DNA from 4 places in the Sporosarcina sp. FSL W7-1349 genome. Region 4 is predicted to be linked to each of the others. Evidence: riboswitches for the same ligand, from Rfam matches in the RefSeq annotation. Region 4 holds a riboswitch; each other region holds the start of a gene.
The links. Region 4 has a riboswitch for S-adenosylmethionine ahead of MKY41_RS12730 (O-acetylhomoserine aminocarboxypropyltransferase/cysteine synthase family protein). Riboswitches for the same ligand answer to the same signal wherever they lie in the genome.
Positions count from the first base shown of each region.

Region 1: linked by a shared signal. The riboswitch ahead of MKY41_RS00525 (methionine ABC transporter ATP-binding protein) and the one ahead of MKY41_RS12730 (O-acetylhomoserine aminocarboxypropyltransferase/cysteine synthase family protein) in region 4 are both predicted to bind S-adenosylmethionine.
Region 2: linked by a shared signal. The riboswitch ahead of MKY41_RS17045 (bifunctional homocysteine S-methyltransferase/methylenetetrahydrofolate reductase) and the one ahead of MKY41_RS12730 (O-acetylhomoserine aminocarboxypropyltransferase/cysteine synthase family protein) in region 4 are both predicted to bind S-adenosylmethionine.
Region 3: linked by a shared signal. The riboswitch ahead of metK (methionine adenosyltransferase) and the one ahead of MKY41_RS12730 (O-acetylhomoserine aminocarboxypropyltransferase/cysteine synthase family protein) in region 4 are both predicted to bind S-adenosylmethionine.

Region 1 covers NZ_JBBOOK010000001.1:95,649-99,494, reverse strand. The annotation lists gene MKY41_RS00535 (MetQ/NlpA family ABC transporter substrate-binding protein) at 1-500, opposite strand, end outside; gene MKY41_RS00530 (methionine ABC transporter permease) at 517-1,185, opposite strand; gene MKY41_RS00525 (methionine ABC transporter ATP-binding protein) at 1,182-2,189, opposite strand; SAM riboswitch class I at 2,370-2,478, opposite strand; gene MKY41_RS00520 (pyridoxal phosphate-dependent aminotransferase) at 2,625-3,791, shown strand.
Region 2 covers NZ_JBBOOK010000002.1:618,553-622,398, reverse strand. The annotation lists gene metH (methionine synthase) at 1-186, opposite strand, end outside; gene MKY41_RS17045 (bifunctional homocysteine S-methyltransferase/methylenetetrahydrofolate reductase) at 167-2,026, opposite strand; SAM riboswitch class I at 2,107-2,211, opposite strand; gene MKY41_RS17040 (histidine kinase) at 2,400-2,585, shown strand; gene MKY41_RS17035 (biotin transporter BioY) at 2,790-3,383, shown strand; gene bioB (biotin synthase BioB) at 3,384-3,846, shown strand, end outside.
Region 3 covers NZ_JBBOOK010000003.1:305,872-309,717, reverse strand. The annotation lists gene MKY41_RS20105 (gamma carbonic anhydrase) at 1-500, shown strand, start outside; gene metK (methionine adenosyltransferase) at 824-2,029, opposite strand; SAM riboswitch class I at 2,220-2,339, opposite strand; gene pckA (phosphoenolpyruvate carboxykinase (ATP)) at 2,522-3,846, shown strand, end outside.
Region 4 covers NZ_JBBOOK010000001.1:2,578,873-2,582,718, reverse strand. The annotation lists gene MKY41_RS12735 (glycerol-3-phosphate acyltransferase) at 35-667, opposite strand; SAM riboswitch class I at 812-927, shown strand; gene MKY41_RS12730 (O-acetylhomoserine aminocarboxypropyltransferase/cysteine synthase family protein) at 1,170-2,459, shown strand; gene MKY41_RS12725 (phenylacetate--CoA ligase family protein) at 2,837-3,846, shown strand, end outside.

The DNA of each region.
Region 1 (3,846 bases), 2.5 Mb from region 4:
GGATTCATTTTGACAAGACCGTTCGCTTCCAGCACGATCAATGTTCTCGCCGCATTGACAGGGTCGTTAGGAATCGTGATGGAAGCCCCATCTTCGATTTCATCCAATGATTTGTATTTGTTTGAGTAAATGCCGAGTGGAGCAGTCGGGACGACAATCAAATCCGTCAAATCCATATTGTTTTCTTGAGCAAAGTTTTCCAGGTAGACGATATGCTGGAATAGGTTCGCATCGATATCGCCGCTGTTCAACGCATTGTTCGGCTGGATATAGTCACTGAATTCTGTAACTTCCACTTTATAGCCTTTTTCTTCAAGGCCCGGAATGATTGCTTTTTTCAACATATCACTATATGGACCTGCCGTAGCACCGAATGTCAATGTTTTGCTTTCTTCTGTTGCTGCTGAATCATCTGCATTTTCCGCTTTCTCTTTCCCGCCACAAGCAGCAAGAGCCGCTGCCAGCACAACGGCAAATAGAGTCAATAAAAACTTTTTCATCTTCTTCTCTCCCTAATTATCGTTTATCTATAGCTTTTGAAACCCGATCTCCCGTAAATTGGATCAACTGCACTAATATGATGAGTATGGCGACTGTTACGATCATGATGGAATCGTCATATCGGTAATACCCGAACCGGATCGCCAAGTCCCCGATCCCTCCTCCACCGACAAATCCCGCCATGGCGGAATAGGCAACGAGACTGATGACTGTCAACGTAATCCCTTGGACAATGCTCGACTTTGCTTCAGGCAAAAGAACATTCCGGATGATCATCCAAGGGGAAGCCCCCATAGCGATCGCTGCCTCGATGACCCCTTTGTCGATTTCCCGCATGGACGTTTCGACAATCCGTGCGAAAAACGGGATGGCCGCTGCCGAAAGGGAGACACTAGCCGCGCCCGGGCCGATGATTTTCCCGACAATCAATTGAGTTAATGGAATCAATGCCACGAGCAATATAATGAACGGGATTGACCGCACCATATTGACGACAAAACCGAAAGTGGAATTGATCAGCCGGTTTTCAAGGAATAAACCTTTGTCTGTGACGAAGAGCAGAACACCCAAAGGAAGCCCGATGATAACCGCGATGGCCAGCGAAATACCGATCATATAGAGCGTTTCGCCAAATGCTTTCGTAATATCGGGCATCATCTCGATGATATGTGGCACATCAATCATTTCTCCAGCACCTCCACGTTTGCCTCTTGTCCGACCATAAAGTCGATCGCTTTCTGGATTTCATTCGGTTCACCCTGCAACTCCATGAGGAAAGTGCCGAGCGGCATTTCTTGAATATACTCAATAGAGCCGTGCAGGAAGTTCCCTTTGACATGGAAATGTTGCATCGTATCGGAAATGACGCTCTTCACGGCGACGTCCCCTTTGAATTTCACCTTGACCAATGTCCCGGTGCATGTCTCCAAAATCGCTTGCGGCACGTCAAATGAAACCACACTGCTGATGAACTCTTTCGTCAACGGCTGTTTTGGATCGGAGAAAATGTCATACACTTGTCCTTCTTCGATCACTTTTCCGTCCTGCATAATCGCCATCCGATCGCAAATTTCCTTCACGACATTCATTTCATGAGTAATCAATACGATCGTGATGCCCAATTCCCGATTGATTTTTTTCAGCAACCGCAAAATCGATGTCGTCGTGTTCGGGTCCAGCGCAGATGTCGCTTCGTCGCAAAGCAATACGGATGGATTATTAGCGAGCGCTCGGGCAATGCCGACCCGCTGTTTCTGTCCGCCGCTTAGCTGAGCGGGATAGACGTCCCGTTTATCCGCCAAGCCGACCATCTCAAGCAATTCGGTGACCCGTGCCTCCACTTGGTTTCCCGGAGTTTTGGCCGCTTGCAGTGCAAAGGCAATATTTTCATAGACCGTCTTCTGGCTGATGAGGTAGAAATGCTGGAAGATCATTCCGATTTTTAGTCGGGCTTGCCGCAATTTCTTCCCTTTCAGCTTCACCAAGTTTACATCATTAACTAAAATGGTCCCTTTAGTCGGTTTTTCTAACAGATTCATGCAGCGGAGTAATGAGCTCTTTCCCGCTCCTGAATAACCGACGATGCCGAATATCTCGCCTGTATTGATGTCGAGGGAGACATCATCCACGCCTTTTACAATGCCAGCCTTCGTCCTATATTCTTTTGTCAGATTTTCAATCCGGATCATGTGGCTCTCCTCTTTCTGCAAATCAATTACGCCTTGGCGTAATTGTGTTCAGATTTTGAATCGAGGCTCGAAATCTGCGACATCCGCCGGAGGCTATATTATTATTCAACACTCGTTGAATAAAAATAAAAATAAAAAACTTCTTCCATTTCATCAACGAAAGAAGCACTGAACTATATCAGCTTATCTCTCAGAATGAAATTACACTCTGTAGGACTTGGCACCTTCCTTGATTGCAAGGGGTTGCTGGACGTCATCGGGCCTTTCCCTCGGTCGCTCTGGATAAGAGTTGTTATTTATTTAGAAACCCAAGGCTTATCATAAGCCCATTTTAAAAAAGAGTCAAGTTATTTTGACATTATTCTATGTGATTGCAGGCGGTCTCGTATTGTATGTATACTATTCAATAGAATGAATGAGAAAAGAGGAAAAAGAATGGCGATTTCAAATCGATTGAAAGCATTACCCCCGCATTTTTTTACCGAATTAATTGGGAAAGTCGAGGCAGCACAGGCGGAAGGCCGGGACGTTATTAATCTAGGCCGCGGCAACCCCGACCAGCCAACCCCTCCCCATATTGTCAAAGCGTTGCAGGAAGCGGCGGAAGATCCGGCGACTCACGGCTATTCCCCATTCCGGGGAACGAAGGAACTCCGTCAGGCGGCGGCCGACTTTTACAAGCGGGAGTTCGATGTGTCAGTCGACCCGGAAACCGAAGTGGCTGTCCTCGGGGGAACAAAAATCGGAGTGGTCGAATTACCGCTTGCCATCATGAATGAAGGGGAATTATTGCTCCTTCCCGACCCAGGCTACCCGGACTATCTGTCGGGTGTGAGCTTGGCGGGCATTCGCTATGAAACGATGCCGCTTCTCGAAAAAAACGGCTTCTTCCCGGATTTCAGCAACTTGTCCGACCGTCAAAAACAAGAAGCGAAATTGATGTATTTGAACTACCCGAGCAACCCGACAGGCGTGACTGCCACCCTCCCGTTTTTTGAGGAAACGGTCGCATTTGCCAAGGAACATGACATTTACGTGTTGAATGATTTTGCCTACGGTTCCATCGGGTTTGACGGAAAGAAACCGATCAGCTACCTGCAGGCAGAAGGAGCGAAAGACGTCGGCATCGAGATGCTTTCGCTATCCAAAATGTACAATATGGCAGGCTGGAGAGTCGGATTTGCAATTGGGAATGCGGAAATCGTGGAAGCGATCAACTTATTGCAAGATCATTTATTCACGAGCGTTTTCCCTGCCGTCCAACGGGCTGCTATCACAGCATTGACGGAAAGCCAGCAATGTGTAGACGATCTGGTGGCACTCTATGAAAGCCGACGAGATGTCCTCGTTGCAGAATGCCGGCGGATCGGATGGGATGTTACACCGCCGACAGGCTCGTTCTTCGGCTGGTTGCCGATTCCGGAAGGCTACACAAGTGAGCAATTCGCAGATCTTCTTCTTTCCAAAGCTGATGTCGCCGTCTCGCCGGGCAATGGGTTCGGGGAGCACGGAGAAGGCTATGTCCGTGTCGGTTTATTGGAAAGTGAAGACAGAATCAGGGAAGCCATATCCCGGATTGAGAAACTCGGTTTGTTTTCATAAGTGATCAAAGAGTATCCATTAGCATGTGCTTGTTTTCGGCAGGCCGGACAATTTC
Region 2 (3,846 bases), on a different contig from region 4:
GTATTCGCGGTGAATCCGATCCAGCACATCCGGACGTGTAATATTCAAAAACTCATTACAGCCGTCGTACTCTTCGCCGCCGAAATCGTCCGGCGTCAAGTCGGCTGCCTGCAGCATTGTGCCCATTGCACCATCTATGATGAGAATTCTCTTCTGAAGTTGTTGTTCAATTGGATGAGTCGGCATGGACAAGTTCCCTCTCCTTCTTTGCATCTAGTTCTTTAATGTGTTGAATCAATTCCAAAGACATATCGTAACGAAGGAAAGGCGTGATGATATAGATGCCGTTGAATAACCGGGCCGCTGTATCGACCAGTTCCTTGGCGATTTGAATACCTTCCTCTGTCGATTTCTGACGGTCGTCTCCGCAAGCGCGCATCCGTTCCAATACTTCGTCCGATAATTTGATGCCTGGCACTTCATTATGCAGGAATTCCGCGTTTCGGATATTCGTCAACGGCATGATGCCGATGAAAATCGGTGTATCAAGATGTTTCGTCGCTTCGTAGATTTCCTCAATCTTCTCTTTTGAATAAACCGGCTGGCTGATGAAATAATCTGCGCCGCTTTCAATTTTCTTCTCCAACCGCTTGACGGCACGCTCTACCACCCGGACATTCGGGTTGAAGGCGGCTGCGACCGAGAAGGATGCTTTCTTCTTCAGCGGTTTGCCGGAGAAGGAAATCCCTTCATTCAACTGCTTGATCAGTTGTGTTAATTCCATACTGTTGACGTCGTAGACATTGGTTGCACCCGGGAAGTCGCCCACTTTCGTCGGGTCTCCCGTAACGGCTAGAATATCTTGGATATCGAGCGCATCCAGCCCCATCAAATGTGATTGTAAGCCGATCAGGTTACGGTCACGGCATGTAATATGGATGAGCGGCCGGATGTTGTACTGTTGTTTCAAGATTGCGCCCATTGCAACATTGCTGATCCGCGGCGAGGCGAGCGAGTTATCGGCCATTGTGATGGCATCGACACCTGCTTCGTTCAGCAAGTTGGCACCTTCGACGAATTTTTCAATTTCTAGTGTCCGCGGCGTGTCGAGTTCGACGATGACAGACCGCTCCCGCTTCACTTTTTCGTGGATCGGTTCGTTGACAGCCGGTTTTGCTTCCCGGATGACGACCGGTTTCTGCTGTTTCACTTCTTTCGCCACGACTGGCGCCAGTCCGGCGAGCTGTTTTTTCGCCGCTTCAATATGCTTCGGTGTCGTACCGCAGCAGCCGCCGATCAAACGGACCCCTTCATTGCGAAGGGACAGGGCGGCCCGGCCGAAATAATCCGCTTCGGATACATAGACGATCCGGCCATCTTCTACGTCAAGAAGGCTCGCATTCGGGTAGGCGGATAAAAATGCCTTCTCCGGCAAAGTGACTTCTTCAAATGCTTGGTTTGTATGGAACGGGCCGAGACGACAGTTGACGCCGACTACATCCGCACCGAGCGCCTCCAATCGATGAAGTGCTTCATTCAAGGAAAGACCGTTTTGCAACACGCCCGGTTCATCCATCGATACTTGGGCGATGATCGGGGTGTCGGTCATAGTGCGAAGCAACTGGACGACAGCGGATAATTCCTCAAAATCGTAATATGTTTCGAGCAAAATTCCATCTGGATCTCCCATCAGCAAATGTTGCGCCTGTTGCTGGACGATCGACTGGATTTCTTGCAAGGTAGCATCGCTTTTCCGGATGCCGCGAATGCCCCCAATCGTACCGAGCACAAACTGTCCGCCGGGAGCCGCCGCTTTCTTCGCAATCTGGATGGCTGCCTCATTGAACTCTTTCACCCGGTCTTCCATGCCATAGCGTGCCAGTTTCAGAGCGTTCGCGCTGTAAGTGTTCGTCTGAATGACGTCTGCTCCCGCCTGGATATAATCTTGGTGGATCTTTTCAATAATTTCAGGCTTTTCAACATTCAATTCTTCATAGCAAAAGTCGATTCCATACGAATAAAGTAGAGTCCCGATGGCACCATCAGCGGTCAGCACATCGGTTTTCAATTTATCTAGCAATGACATGGATTTTGTTCTCCCTTTCTTAATTAAAGTAAAAAAAGCCTTCATTCAGAAAGAAGGCTTTAGACGTGTATATTCACTCCTTCTTATCTTCCAGGCGATTGAGGCCTGCTGGAGGTAGCACCTTGCCGCCCGGCTGGTTGCTGAAGCTTCCCCGGGCCAGTTCCCTCAGCTTCTCTTGATAAGAATCATTATTTTATTTGAATTGTTGAAAACATCGTATCGTTAAAAAGCCCTGACGTCAAGTCTTTTCTGAAAATCCCGAGTAATGTATCGGATTAGGAGGAGTAGGGTCTGTTTTACCAAAAGCGAATTCTGTTCCAGGAGTGTGGTATTATAGAAAGCATCAGAACAAAGCAAGCAGAGGGTGAAATGATTGAGAGCTTTGAAATTTATCATCCCGATTATGTTCGTTGTCGGCGGGTTCAGCTGGATGATGTTGAGTAAAAATTATCAGGAAGTCCCGCCGACATCTCGTGTATTCATTACCATTGGAGCAATGATCGTGAGCGGGGGCATTTCGTTTTTCCTTTTCCCGAAAAATGAAGGAGGAAAAAACTGACGGGTGGCGATAAGCCATCCGTTTTTTTTTTTTTGTCAGGAAATTATTAAATCTTGGCTCGGGGCTAGCTTTCTAATCAGGCATGTTTACGATCAGGCCACTTTTAAGACACTCTATGTGTTAACTATATTTAATATTACATTGACACAAAATGAGTTATATTTTATTCTGATAAAGATAACTGAACGCGGGGGGGTGTGGGAAGTGGGGACAGCAACAGTGAAGTCGAAAAGTGGCATAAGTGCCTTGACGCTTGTGTATAGTGGGATGTTTGCCGCACTGATGATGATCGGTGCCAATATTACGTCGTTTGTACCGTTTCTTGTTATCGGTGGAGTGCCGATCACTTTGCAGACGTTCTTTGCGATTCTCGCCGGGCTTCTACTTGGAAGTCGGATTGGCGCAATTGCGATGACGGTCTATATGTGTATCGGACTCGCAGGGGCACCGGTATTTTCGAAATTCCAAGGCGGATTCGGGTTTATCTTAAATCCGACATTTGGATTTGTCGTGTCCTTCATCTTAACAGCGTATGTAGCAGGGGAAATCGTAGAGAAAAACGGGAAATTGCAAAGGTACATCGTAGCTGCTCTTGCCGCGATGGTGGTCAACTACGTCCTAGGCACGAACTGGTTGTATTTTGCGTATAAGTTCTGGGCAGCGGCCCCAGATGCGTTTACGTATAAAGTAGCTTGGATTTGGATGATGCCGCCGCTGCCAAAAGACATCTTGCTTGCGGTTTTGGCTGGGATTTTCGGTCATCGCATGTATAAGATATTGAAAGTGAGGCATGGATAAATGAGGGATTATAACAAGTTGGCCGAACAAGTGCTGAAGGGCTACCAATTGACGGACGAAGAGGCGCTGGCCATCCTAGACAGTCCAGATGAGGATTTATTGCCGCTTCTGCACGGAGCGTACCAAATTCGCAAACATCACTTCGGGAATAAAGTGAAGCTGAACATGATCATCAATACGAAATCCGGTCTCTGCCCGGAAAACTGCGGCTATTGTGCGCAGTCCATCGTGTCCAAGGCACCTGTTGAGAAATACGCCATGATGAAACAGGAAGAGATCGTGGCGGGCGCCGAGCGCGCAGCTGCAGTCAACGCGGGCACATACTGCATCGTGGCGAGCGGACGCGGGCCGGTTAACAGCGAATTGGAAATTGTCATTGATTCCGTAAAGGAAATCAAGTCAAGACATCAAGACATGACGATCTGCGCATGCCTCGGCATCCTAAAGCCGGAGCAGGCGGTAC
Region 3 (3,846 bases), on a different contig from region 4:
ATAAAGACAAGACCCCTAAAATCGATCCGTCCGTTTACATTGCAGAGTATACAACTATTACGGGAGACGTGACAATCGGTCCAGAATCCTCCATCTGGTTCAACACCGTCATCCGCGGGGATGTCTCCCCGACCATTATCGGGAGCAAGGTCAACATCCAAGACCTCTGCTGCCTCCATCAAAGCCCCAATCGTCCATTGGTGCTGGAAGACGAAGTGTCGATCGGCCACCAAGTGACACTACATAGCTGCACAATCCGCAAAGGAGCGCTCGTTGGGATGGGCGCCATCGTGTTGGATGGAGCGGAAATCGGAGAAGGCGCATTTGTCGGGGCAGGCAGTTTAGTCCCTCCGGGTAAAAAAGTGCCGCCCCACACATTGGTCATGGGCTCCCCCGCTAAAGTCGTGCGTGAACTAAACGACGACGATAAAAAAGATATGGAACGCATCGTCCGGGAATACGCGGAGAAAGGGCAGTATTATAAGAGTTTGCAAAACTGATTGGGTGGAATGAAGCTGAGGGCAATTGAAAAGATAAAGTTTGGCGCTTGGATTGAGGTATCAGGGTTCGGTGTAAGATAACAGCGCTTGGCACAAACTATCAGCAAGTGGATCTAAGTATCGGCTGTTGATGCAATGTATCAGCGTTTGAAATGAAGTATCAGTCATTGGAGCAAAATATCAGCATATGGCGCGGGTTATCAGCACTTGACTCAATACATCAAAGATTGATGAGAGTTATAGCGTGAGAGTACAGTATCAGCGCTTCGCAAAATCCAAAAGGAAGGCCGCCATTTTCGGGCGCCCTTCCTTTAATCATTCAATCATCCAATCACGCGCTCCGCCAACTCCCTGAGCGCATTCGCTTTATCCGTCTGTTCCCATGGCAATTCGATATCGGTACGTCCGAAATGTCCGTATGCCGCCGTTTGCTGATAAATTGGGCGGCGCAGGTCGAGCATTTTAATAATGCCGGCCGGACGCAGGTCGAACAACTCTCGTACCAAGTCCACTAATTTGCTCTCTTCAATTTTACCGGTGCCAAATGTATCAACATTGATCGAGACCGGTTTAGCCACTCCGATTGCGTAAGCCAGTTGTACTTCACAACGATCCGCCAAATCTGCCGCCACAATGTTTTTCGCTACATACCGTGCCGCATAGGAGGCAGAGCGGTCAACTTTCGTCGCGTCTTTCCCTGAAAACGCACCGCCGCCGTGCCGCGCATAGCCGCCGTATGTATCGACGATGATTTTTCGGCCTGTCAGACCCGCATCCCCTTGAGGGCCCCCGATGACAAATCTTCCGGATGGATTAATGAAATATTTTGTGTCTTCATCCAACAACTCTTCCGGAACGACCGCACCGATGACGACTTCTTTCATATCCCGGGTGATCTGCTCAATGGTCACTTCTGGATGATGCTGCGTCGAGATGACGATCGTGTCGATCCGTACCGGTTTATTCTCCTCATCGTATTCCACTGTCACTTGTGTTTTTCCGTCCGGACGCAAATAAGGGAGGATTTCCTCTTTGCGCACTTCGGACAGGCGACGTGACAATTTATGTGCCAAACTGATCGGCAAAGGCATTAATTCCGGTGTTTCATTACAAGCAAATCCGAACATGAGACCTTGGTCTCCTGCCCCAATTGCTTCTAACTCTTCGTCCGTCATCGTCCCTTCCCGTGCTTCCAATGCTTGGTCAACTCCTGCTGCAATTTCAGGAGATTGCTCATCGATGGAAGTGAGAACCGCCGATGTTTCCCAGTCGAATCCGAATTTCGCGCGTGTATATCCGATTCCCTTCACCGTTTCCCGTACCACTTTCGGAATATCCACATACGTAGTTGTCGTAATTTCACCTGTGACCAAGACTAGCCCGGTCGTGATTGTTGTTTCGCAAGCCACCCGTGCATTCGCATCTTCCTTTAAGATGGCGTCGAGGATAGCGTCCGAAATCTGATCGCACATTTTATCCGGATGGCCCTCGGTTACAGATTCTGACGTGAACAATTTACGGTTTGACATACAATTTCCTCCTATATCCTACGAGATTGATACGGTACTCATAAGTCCCATGTTAAGTTTGTCCAGAATGAAGTACAAACTTTAAGCCATTTCGAGCTTTAACACGAGGGATAAAGGGCAATCTAATAAAAAAAGCCCTTCACTCACGTAAAAACATGAGGAAAGGCATGATTTCGAAAAGCACCTTTCACTCTTATCGTTCAAGGAATTTTACCTTGGTCCAGGTTTGGCACCTTCTCGCAGACGATTATGTCTTTGCAGGTTGCCGGGTTTCATAGGGCCTGACCCCTCCACCAGCTCGGGATAAGAGTATCCGTTCATACCTATGCTACGAAATTTTTTCTTCCTTGTCAACAATGTATGGCAATTGTGTCTAATTCATTGAGGTTGCAAATTAGTGTAGATTATTATTGGTAATGTGTTATACTATTCGTGAATTGTGATGGACACCCAAAAATTTAGGGATTATATGCAAAGGACGGTACTTACATTATGATTTCAGCGAAAATTGGCGATGCACTAAAAAATCTTCTTGCAGGAGAAAATGTAAACATCCAGCTTTCGGTGCCACAACTGGTCGAAAAGGCGACTTCCCGTGGAGAGGCTCAGCTTACAGCAGACGGAGCCATCACTGCGCGGACAGGAAAATATACAGGACGTTCCCCGGAAGATAAGTATATCGTCGAGGAAGCGTCTTCCAAAGACAAAATTGACTGGGGCAAAGTGAACCGGCCGATTTCCTCCGAAATTTTCGATTCCTTATATACGAAAGTGCTGGATCACCTTTCCAAAAAGGATGAGCTTTTCGTTTTCAAAGGATTTGCAGGTGCAGATAAGGACTCTCGCTTGGCTATCCAAGTCGTCAACGAATATGCATGGCAGAACCTCTTCGTCCACCAATTGTTCATCCGTCCGACGGAAGAAGAATTGAAAACGCACGAAGCCCAGTTCACCATTCTGGCGGCTCCTTCATTCAAAGCAGATCCGGCTGTAGACGGTACTCATTCTGAGACTTTCATCATCGTTTCACTTGAAAAGCGCATTGTTTTGATCGGTGGTACGGAATATGCTGGGGAAATGAAAAAATCCATCTTCTCCATCATGAACTACCTTCTTCCTGAACAAGGTGTCCTTCCGATGCACTGCTCGGCGAACGTCGGCGAAGCAGGCGATGTTGCCCTATTCTTCGGCCTTTCCGGCACAGGGAAAACGACACTTTCAGCGGATGCTGACCGCAAGCTGATCGGTGACGATGAGCACGGTTGGTCCGATAATGGCGTCTTCAACATCGAAGGCGGATGCTATGCAAAATGCATCAACTTGTCCGAAGAAAAAGAGCCGGAAATCTTCGGTGCGATCAAATTCGGTTCAGTTCTGGAAAACGTCGTTATCGACGAAGATACACGCATTCCGGATTACGATGATAACTCGTTGACGGAAAACACGCGTGCAGCTTACCCGATTCAGAATATCGAGAATATTGTCATGCCGTCTGTCGCAGGCCACCCGAAAACCATCGTCTTCTTGACGGCGGATGCATTCGGCGTATTGCCTCCGATTTCAAAATTGACGAAGGAACAAGCGATGTACCACTTCCTTAGCGGATTCACTTCTAAATTGGCAGGTACAGAGCGTGGCATCACTTCTCCGGAAGCAACATTCTCCACATGCTTCGGATCACCGTTCCTACCGCTTCCAGCGATGGTCTATGCGGAAATGCTAGGAAATAAAATCGACGAGCACAACGCACAAGTCTTTCTGGTCAACACAGGCTGGACTGGCGGCGTCTACGGCGTTGGGAAACGGATGGATCTGAA
Region 4 (3,846 bases):
CGATTTATCAAGTCTGGGAAGGCCGAATTGGTTTCTATACCGTTTTTTTCTTTTTAAATACGGCTGAAACCCGGTTTTCCTGTCCATTTCGCAGACGTTTAAAGTTTTCAAGATGCTTCCAAATAGCCAAAAGGAACAACAGCGCGGCCAAGCCGACTTCCCAAACACCGCCGATCCAGAAAGCAGTGAAAAGAAGGACGACGTATAACGCCATCACTCCGAAGACGATAAAATCCGTTATGCAAGTGACTACGATGAAAAGGAGTAGACCAATAAGTCCTAATTTCCAATCAAGGGCGAGCAGAATCCCAATCAGTGTAGCTGTCCCTTTCCCGCCATCGAATCCCATATGGAACGGGAAGATATGCCCGATGACCGCTGCTGTACCTGCAAGAAATAACAAGGCGGAGCCGATGCTTGCGGATAATCCCGCAAACTCGATAGCCCAGCCTGCGAGCCAGACGGCCAGCACGCCTTTCCCGATATCAATCAAAGCAACAAGCGCGCCGAATTTCTTGCCTAAGACGATGGTGGCGTTAGAGGCACCTGCATTTTTGACACCAGTCTCTTTCAAATTGACTCCGGATAGCTTTTGAGCAACAACCGATCCATGCAAGCATCCGATGGCATATCCCCATAGTAAGATTCCGAATAACCAAATACCCATAAAAAATTCCCCCATAATCGGTATATCTAGAGTATAGCATCTTTAATTAAGCACAAGTTTCAGAAATTTTCCAACAAACTCTTGACAAAGAAACCGAGCAACCTCTATACTGTTTCACAAGATGGAAAACTGAAATCTACACAACTCTTATCAAGAGCGGCGGAGGGACTAGGCCCTGCGATGCCCGGCAACCGGCAAGTCAACCACTTGTTAAGGTGCTACTTCCTACAGATTCGTGCAAACGATCTGAAAGATAAGGGGAGGAATAGCGAAAGCCTAACCCTCTTCTTAAGCGAAGGGGGTTTTATTTTATCTAAATCTAGCAGGTGTTAAAACAGCTACTGGATTTAGAACAAGCCTGCGGCGGATATCGTCATAGATCTTTAGAAGAGCTTTTCGAGCAAGCTCGAGAAGAATCAGAAATCAATTGCATCAATTGTTTCCGAACCCTGCCGTGCCTGTAATTCCATCTAAACCACTACACTTTTGGAGGTAATCAATTATGTCAAGTTTGCATCCTGAAACACTTTTACTGCATGGCGGTCAGAAGCCTGATCCGGTAACGGGATCCCGCGCGTTGCCGATCCATCGTACGACTTCTTATGTCTTCCGTGACACGGAGCATGCACAAAATCTGTTTGGCCTTCAAGAAGCAGGCAATATTTATACACGTATTACAAACCCGACTGTATCGGTCTTTGAAGAGAGGATTGCTCTTTTGGAAGGCGGTTCCGCAGCGGTTGCACTATCCTCCGGGATGGCGGCCATCGCGTTCTCCGTTATGAATATTGCAGGTGCGGGAGATGAAATTGTTGCGGCAGGCAATCTCTATGGCGGAACATACAATCTATTCGCCGTCACATTACCGCGCTACGGCATTAACGTGAAATTTGTCGATGCAACTGACCCTGAAAACTTCCGTGAGGCTATAACCGATAAAACGAAAGCATTGTTTGCTGAAACGATCGGTAACCCGAGTCTCCACGTCTTGGATATCGAAGCGGTGGCGAACATTGCGCATGAGAATGATATTCCGCTATTGATCGACAATACATTTGCTTCCCCTTACGGTTGCAATCCGGCTGAATTCGGAGCGGACGTCATCATTCATTCGGCTACAAAATGGATTGGCGGTCATGGCACGACTATCGGCGGCGTAGCGGTCGATGCGGGAAAATTCGATTGGACGAAAGGCAAATTCCCTGGATTCACAGAACCGGATGAAACCTATCACGGACTCCGCTATGGCATCGATACGGCAGGCGCCGCATTTGCAACGAAACTGCGTGTACAACTGCTGCGTGATTTCGGACCTTGCTTGGATCCGGACAGTGCATTCAACTTCCTGCAAGGATTAGAAACACTTCATCTGCGTGTGACGAGACATAATGAAAACGCACTGAAAGTAGCGGAATTCCTGCAAGAGCATCCTTCCGTCGAATGGGTGACCTATACAGGGTTGGAAGATCATCCATCCTATGGGGCAGCGAAAAAGTATTTAAAACACGGTGCGGGTTCTATTATTGTATTCGGCATCAAGGGCGGCCGTGAAGCAGGACGGAAAGTGATCGACAACGTGAACATCTGGTCACATGTAGCCAATGTGGGGGACGCAAAATCTCTTATTATTCATCCTGCTTCGACGACTCATCAACAATTGAGCGCAGAAGATCTGATTACCTCCGGAGTTACAGAAGAACTCATCCGTCTATCTGTCGGATTGGAATCGGCAGACGATATTATTGCTGACTTGAAACAAGCCATCGAAAAAGCGACAGTTGAAGAAGCTTGATAACCAACCAAAAGAGCGATTTCCCATTCGAAATTGCTCTTTTATTTTGGTTATTTAAAGCATTTATAATTATATGAGTATAACTTATTAATAGAAAAATAGGTATGTAGGACTATCATTTTATTCGTCTTCGGATGGGGTTATTTGGATTCATTTTCAAAGCTATTGGATTTGCAAACAAGTAAAAAATAGCTCAAAACCATAATGAAAGAGCTTCCAAACCGCAACTTTCAGTAGTGAATTATCAGAAATTAGTATTGACTTTATATAAAATATGTATTAATCTAATGTTTATATTACAGATAAACGTGAATTCGTTTATTATTTGTTATATTAATTGCAACTAAACTACTATGCAATTGGGAGGAAAGGCTATTATGTATAATCCAGAAATTGAATCAGCCTCACGCACTCAGATGGAAGAGTGGCAGTTGAGCGGTCTGCAGTCAACTGTGAAAAGTGTCTATGAGAATGTGGAATTTTACAAAAAGAAATTTGATGAACTAGGTATCAAGCCAGAGGACATTCAATCTATAGATGATATTGTAAAACTTCCTTTCACGATCAAGAAAGATTTCCGTGACCAATATCCATACGGACTATTCGCTGTGCCGATTGAAGAGGTAACCCGTATCCATGGTTCTTCCGGGACAAGTGGAAAGCCTACAATTGTCGGCTACACCGAACAGGACTTGAAAAACTGGGGAGTAATCGTAGCTAGAGCACTCGTTGCGGCGGGCGGTCAAAAATCGGATGTCTTCCATAACGCATACGGATATGGATTGTTTACGGGCGGACTGGGCCTTCATCAAGGTGCTGACGAACTGGGTGTTGCGACGGTTCCGATTTCGGGAGGAAATACAGAGCGCCAAATTACACTTATTAACGACTTGAAGCCTAGAGGGATCTGTGGTACGCCATCTTACATTTTAAGTATCGTTGAAAAGATGGAAGATCTGGGCATGAACCCACGTGAGACCGAATTGAAGTACGGTATTTTCGGTGCGGAAGCTTGGTCTGAAGAAATGCGTGCGACTCTTGAAGAGAAATTGGATATTAAAGCAGTTGATATTTATGGCCTAAGTGAAATCATGGGACCGGGCGTCGCCGTGGAATGTCATGAAGCGCAAGACGGGCTGCATGTAGCAGAAGATCATTTCCTAATCGAAATTATTAATCCGGACACACTTCAACCAGTACCGGATGGCGAAGATGGAGAAGTCGTCTTTACTAGTCTTCAAAAGGAAGCGTTACCAGTCATCCGTTACCGTACAGGTGATATCTCTTCCATTACTCGCGAAAAATGTAAATGTGGCCGTACGACAACTCGGATGTCCCGTGTGAAAGGCCGTACGGACGATATGTTGATTATCCGCGGTGTAAACGT